Linked DNA regions of Thiocapsa rosea. Each later gene encodes a partner of the first gene's protein in a complex. Links are inferred from orthologs where the notes say so. Each region holds a gene or a part of one and is shown on either strand. Other genes may lie near its edges.

Region 1 (3,231 bases):
GGCGAAAGCGAACAACGGTGCCCCCGGCAGTGACGGGGTGACGTTCGCGGCCATCGAGGCGGCTGGCGTGGAGGCGTTTCTGAAAGGCATCCGGGATGAGCTGGTCATCGGAACCTACCGACCGCAACCGAATCGCCGCCGGGAGATTCCCAAGGGAGACGGGCGCATGCGCGTCCTGGGGATTCCCTGCATTCGCGATCGCGTGGTCCAGGGGGCGCTCAAGCTGATTCTGGAGCCGATCTTCGAGGCTGACTTCCAGGATGGAAGCTATGGATACCGACCCAAGCGCACGGCGCATCAAGCCGTGCAGCGCGTGGCCGAGGCCATTGTGAGCAACAAGACCTATGTGATTGATGTGGACCTGGCGTCTTACTTCGACACGGTTCGTCACGATCTCCTCTTGGGGAAGGTGGCGGAGCGGGTCCGCGATGATCAGGTCTTGGGCTTGCTCAAGCGTATCCTCAAGGCCAGTGGCAAGCGGGGCGTTCCGCAAGGCGGTGTGATCTCACCCCTGCTCAGTAACCTCTACCTCAACGAGGTCGACCGGATGCTGGAGCGGGCCAAGGAGGTCACCCGCAACGGACGCTATACCTATATCGAGTATGCCCGTTATGCCGATGACCTGGTGATCTTGGTCGATGGGTATCGCCGGTGGAACTGGCTCAAGGACGCGGCCTGGCGACGCTTGGTCGAGGAGTTGGCCAAGCTCGATGTGCAACTCAATCAAGACAAGACACGACGGCTGGACCTGAGCCGGGGAGGGGCATTCAGCTTCCTGGGCTTTGACTTCCGCCGGGCCAAGACTCGGCGCGGGGTCTGGGGCGCGCGTTACACGCCACGGATGAAGGCGCGTACCGCGATCCTACAACGCCTCAAGGACGTGTTCCGCCGCTACCGCTCGCAGCCGATCGATCGGGTGATCGCCTTGATCAATCCGATCCTCAGGGGGTGGGTAGGCTACTTTCGGGTGGGGCACTCCAGTCGCTGTTTCGGGTATGTCCAAGATTGGGTGGAGAAGAAGATTCGGCGCCATCTGATGCGCGCGCGGCAGCGTCAGGGCTTTGGCTGGAAGAGGTGGAGTAGGACGTGGCTATACGAGGTGCTCGGGCTCTACGACGGGTACCGAATCGGGCTGCGTAAGCCGAAAGCGCTCCCAGTGCAAGCGGTCTCATAACCCTGGATGTGAAGTCGGCAGGAAAGCCCGGTGCCGGAAAACGGCACGCCGGGTTTGACGTGGCGGGGGCTGGAAACGTGATCATGGGAGCCGGACTGAGGGCCAGCGCGAAAGCGCTGGAGGATCCACCGGACCCTAACCTCGGCGCGCCAGTTCTCGACCCTACCGGAGGGAGGGGAGGCGTGAGCCTTCCCTACCCTATAGTTCCGGGCCATTCATGAGAACCGTTTCTCATCAATGGCCTGCGTGCTCTACCCGCCGGTGACCGGCGGGAAGAGTGCGATCTCATCGCCGTCTTTGATCCGCGTGTCCGGCCGGGCGATCTCTTGATTCACTGCCGCCAAAACGGATTCACCTTCGGCCAATGTCGTTGACCAAGGCTCGCCGCGAATACGCAGGTGCGCGAGTAGATCCGCGATGGAGTCGATGTTTTGCGAGGCATCCAGTTGCTCCCTCGCCAGTCCAAGGCTCTCTCTGAGCCGAGCGAAATACAGGATATCGATCATATTTCTATCCGCTACTCTATGCCGCCGAATCTCGGGCCTGACTTTCTTTCAGCCCAAACAACTGCCGATCCACGGTGATACCGCCATGAGGGATAACCCGCCCAACAAAACCCCAGTCACCTGAACCGCGTCCCCCCGAGTTCATTGATCCCGGGGAGAATGATCCGATCCCGGCCCCTGCCATGCCCCGCCGCACGCGGTTCAGCCGAAGAGACCCTTGAACGGAATAAAATCCACGAAGTCGCCTTTGTGGATGACCTGGTTCTCGGGAATCTCCACCAGGCCGTCCGCCCAGGCGACGGAGGAGAGCACGGCGGATGAGCGGCTGGGGAACACCGCAAGCTCCTGCGCACCGTCGTCGCCGATTTGAATGCGCGCCCGGTGAAACTCCCTTCGCTTGTCGGGGCGTAGCCAGTCGAAACCTGCACGGACCCGAAGCGTCAGGGGACGCAGATCCCCGGCGATACCCTGCTGCCGTCGGATCACCGGGATGCCGAAGAGACAAAAGGTCACGAACAGCGAGACCGGGTTACCCGGATTGCCGATGAAGGGCGTCGCGCCGATGCGCCCGAAGGCCAGCGGCTTGCCGGGGCGGATCGCGACGCTCCAGAGTTCCAGTGTGCCGACCCGCTCGAGCGCGGACTTGATGTGGTCCTCTTCGCCGACCGAGACGCCGCCGCTGCCGACGATCAGGTCGGCCTGAGCTGCGCCCTGCATCAACGCCTGCTCGGTGGCTGCGGGGGTGTCCTCGACGATCCCCAGATCCACCACCTTGCAGCCGAGTTGCTCCAGCAACCCGAAGAGCATGAAGCGGTTGGAGTTGTAGATCTGTCCGGGACCGAGCGGCTCGCCCGGCATCACCAGCTCGTCGCCGCTGGAGAAGACCGCGACGCGCAAGCGCCGATAGACACGGACACGCGCGGTGCCGATCGATGCCGCGAGTCCAAGGTGCTGCGGGGCGAGACGGGTGCCTGTGGCGATGACCTCGGCGCCGGCGCGGATGTCCTCGCCGATGCGGCGGATGTTTGCGTTGGTTTTGCAGTCGAGCGGGACTTGAACCCAGTCCTCCGCGGCCTCGCAGACCTCCTGGATCACCACGGTATCGCAGCCCTCGGGAACCGGGGCACCGGTGAAGATGCGCGCCGCCGTGCCGGGGGCGAGGACGCTTCCGGACGAGCCGGCGGGGATCCGCTGAGCGACGCGCAGGCGCCCGTCGCCGGCCGCCAGGTCCGCATGACGGATTGCATAGCCGTCCATCGCGCTGTTGTCCCAGGCAGGGACGTCGATCGCGCTCTTGACCGGTTCGGCCAAGACGCGTCCGAGTCCCTCGGCGATCGAGACGCTCTCGGTCTCGCCGATGGGGTCGACGCGCGCGAGCAGGCGCTCGAGCGCCTGCTCTTTGGTCAGCGCCGCGCGCCCGGACGCATCACAGCCGCAAGGATCCGTTGTCATCGTCAACGCTCCAGCAAGCGCGGAATGAGCTGGGCGAAGTTGCACGGGCGGGTGCGGCTGTCCAACTGCGCGAGCAGGATGCGATCCCAGGCGGTGCGG
Region 2 (3,235 bases), 2.8 Mb from region 1 along the record:
CCGCCGAGCTGCGGCGCGAGGAAACCGATCGCGGACGCGCGCTCGCCGATCTGCTCATCGCCTGGGGGCTCGAAGACGCACTCGCCTGGAAGCCGCAGCTCGCGCGCAGTCAAGCCGCCGGCTTCGCCTTCGCCGCGGGCTCATGGCGGATCGAGCCGCGCGACGCGGCAACGGGCTATGCCTGGAGCTGGCTCGAGAATCTTGTTCTGGCCGGGATCAAGCTCGTCCCTTTGGGCCAGACGCGCGGCCAACAGGCGCTGGCGCGCCTGGCAACGCTTATCCCGAGCACGGTCGGCGCGGCCCTGGAGGTCGCGGACGAGGAGATCGGCGCCTCGACTCCGGCCCTGGCGATCGCAAGCTCCGCCCACGAGACCCAATACACTCGCTTGTTTCGTTCCTGAAGGAGACACCATGGTCGATGCAACACCCCTGCGCATCGGGGTCGGCGGTCCCGTCGGCTCCGGCAAGACGGCGCTGCTGGACGCGCTCTGCAAGGCGCTGCGAGACCGCTATCAGCTGGCGGTGGTCACCAACGACATCTACACCCGTGAAGACGCCGAGTTCCTGATCCGCTCGCAGGCACTGCCCGCCGAGCGCATCGTCGGCGTAGAGACCGGCGGCTGTCCGCACACCGCCATTCGCGAGGACGCCTCGATGAATCTGGCCGCCGTGGAGGATCTGCAGATCCGCTTCCCGGACCTGGATCTGGTCTTCATCGAAAGCGGCGGCGACAACCTCGCCGCGACCTTCAGCCCCGAGCTGGCGGATCTGACCATCTATGTCATCGACGTGGCCGAAGGCGAGAAGATCCCGCGCAAGGGCGGGCCAGGCATCACCCGCTCGGATCTCCTGGTCATCAACAAGATCGACCTAGCGCCCTACGTGGGGGCATCGCTGGAGGTGATGGAGCGCGACTCCAAACGCATGCGCGGGGAGCGGCCGTTCGTCTTCACGAATCTGCGCACCGGTCAGGGGCTGGAGACGATCCTCGACTTCATCGAGCATCAGGGGATGCTCGGGGCTTAAACCGCGCCCGCCGCGGTATGCGATGTGTTTGGATGAGATCGGCCCGGCAGACTTAACGACCGCCGGAGTCGGCGCGGTTTAAGAGATTAAAAAATAGATCAGTCCCTCACGCCGCGCGTCTTGTGCAAACCGTCGCGGAATTCTCGTTGTCGTTGTCGTGTTCGTCCGGAATCCGATTACGACAACGACAACGACAACGACAACGACAACGAGCGGACCTTTCGACCTCTTTTCTTGGTTCCGGCTCTGCCGGGTTAGGTTGACGTCAGGGAAGAAGGGTCCCGACTGCGCATGCCAGGAAGGGCGTAGGGGCGCTAAATGAATTCGCCCCTACAAGTCGGTCGATCCATCCACCCAGCGCCGCGCCGCGTCGTCATCCGTCCCGCGCGCATCGACCCACCGCTCGCCCTGCGCCGTCCGCTCCTTCTTCCAGAAGGGTGCACGGGTCTTGAGATAGTCGATCAGAAACTCGCAGGCGCGAAAGGCTTCGCCACGGTGTCGGCTGCTCACGCCCACGAAGACGATCGGATCCTGCGGCGCGAGCTCGCCGACGCGATGCAGGATGCTGATGTCCTCCAGATCCCAGCGCCGAGCGGCCTCCTCGGCGATGGCAACGAGTGCCTTCTCGGTCATCCCAGGATAGTGCTCCAGGGTCATGGCGACGACCTCGGCACCCTCGTTGATGTCGCGCATCAAACCGACGAAGGTCACGACGGCGCCGACCTGCGGCTTGTCGCGGGAGAGAATTTTTTGCTCCTCCGCGATGTCGAAGAGGTCGCGTTGGACTCGAATGCGTTGCATGTTCGGTTCCTCCGACGCTGGTGTCCGGGGTTCGCCCCCGGTCTGCCCGGTCCGCTCGGCAAAGAAATCAGGGGGATCCTATACTTTCGAGTGCGAGCGTTCGGCCTCGGATCTCGCCGGCTTTCCCTCCGACCCGGGTGTCGAAACGCCCGCCGAGGAAGACCCACTCAGGGACGAATCATGCCCGATGTCGTCCTCCAAGTCCCTGTTTTGCACAACCATCCACAAGAGGAAACGACGATGAACTGGAAAGAGCAACTCGACAAAGCGGTGGCTGCGGTCAAAGAGGCCGCCACGAGCGAGAATGCACGGGAGATCGCGGGCAAGGCGAAAGCGGCGGCCGCGGGTCTAGTCGAAAAGGTCAAGACCGGCGCGGTCGACGCGGCCGACGCCTTCGTCGAGGCCAATCGCGATCCTTCCGCGCTGTCCGTGCGCTTCCTGAACGCGGACCTGACCATCGTCTCGCCCGCCGAGGGTATCTCGATCACCCGACCGGATGCCGCGACCCTCGTGATCGACGATGGTTCGGGTAATGGTCTCGTCATCAACGCAGGGAGCGATCCCGCCGTTGTTGTCGAGGTCATCGGCACGGTCGCAAAGCTGAGCGACAACACCTTCGACCTGGGCCAAGAAGACGGTGTCAACGTCGTCGTGACCAAATTCTGATCGGTGCGAATCGCGAGGCGCCGAAGCGCCTCGCGATAAATCCATCGAGCATGCATCGGTTTCTCTCGCAAATCGCCGGGTGGCCGCACCGAGCCATCGATTGGCTGTGCAGCGGGCGCTCCGACTACGTTGCCTTCCAAAGCCGCAAGGCCACGCCGGCCCACCGGGCGCGTCGCACACTCTGCCTCTTCGTCTGGAGCGGCGCCGCCGTCCTGATGCTGCTCTGCCCGAGCCCGGGCTGTGTCGCAACCTTCATCCTGATCGCCACCTTCGTGAGCTTCTCGGTCCTGGACGAGCGGCCCTGAAGCGTCTTGGGCGAACCCCGGAACCGCGGCTCCTAAACCGCGTCCAGAGCGATATGCGTCATTTTCGCGTTGCGTTTGGCTTTGGAGATATCCTCGATCTCGGTGCGACGCGGTTTAAGTTTTAATTTTTTCAACACTTTAAACCGCGCCAGCTCCGGCAGTCGTCGGAGCTGGCGCGTCCAATCCACTCCAACACATGACGCATACCGCACCGGGCGCGGTTTAAACCGCTCACCCGATCGGTGCAACGCCCATCAGCAACTTGTGCAGCCAGAACATGAAGAGCAGGTAGAGCCCGATCCCGCCGATGATGACGATGGCGTCGTTCACCTGGCTGGGCGGTGCTCCGTAGACGGTCGGGGTCGTGCGATGCTTGAGCGAGATCCGGTCGGCCACCGCCCAAGCAAGGAAGGTCCCGAACAGCAGGATGTCGGCGG

What was found.
Region 2: the proteins of moaD (region 1) and moaE are in contact, whole or in part, in a crystal structure (PDB 1FMA), measured with the Escherichia coli proteins. The link is inferred for Thiocapsa rosea from one-to-one orthologs.

Annotation. Positions count from the first base shown.
Region 1 is NZ_RBXL01000001.1:4,223,591-4,226,821, forward strand. The notes cover bases 54-2,968. They hold moaD (molybdopterin converting factor subunit 1), read right to left. Parts: upstream 1,681-2,968; coding sequence 1,426-1,680; downstream 54-1,425. Other genes in these bases: ltrA (group II intron reverse transcriptase/maturase), read left to right, coding at 54-1,174; BDD21_RS18930 (molybdopterin molybdotransferase MoeA), read right to left, coding at 1,882-2,968. In the rest of the region: more of ltrA, read left to right, coding at 1-53; more of BDD21_RS18930, read right to left, coding at 2,969-3,132; moaB (molybdenum cofactor biosynthesis protein B), read right to left, coding at 3,135-3,231. UniProt on the Escherichia coli protein: Involved in sulfur transfer in the conversion of molybdopterin precursor Z to molybdopterin.
Region 2 is NZ_RBXL01000001.1:1,391,018-1,394,252, forward strand. Bases 93-3,011 are described here. They hold moaE (molybdopterin synthase catalytic subunit MoaE), read right to left. Parts: upstream 1,828-3,011; coding sequence 1,357-1,827; downstream 93-1,356. Other genes in these bases: BDD21_RS06385 (urease accessory protein UreF), read left to right, coding at 93-401; ureG (urease accessory protein UreG), read left to right, coding at 412-1,026; BDD21_RS06400 (hypothetical protein), read left to right, coding at 2,068-2,493; BDD21_RS06405 (hypothetical protein), read left to right, coding at 2,544-2,798. In the rest of the region: more of BDD21_RS06385, read left to right, coding at 1-92; BDD21_RS06410 (NnrU family protein), read right to left, coding at 3,030-3,235. UniProt on the Escherichia coli protein: Converts molybdopterin precursor Z to molybdopterin. This requires the incorporation of two sulfur atoms into precursor Z to generate a dithiolene group. The sulfur is provided by MoaD.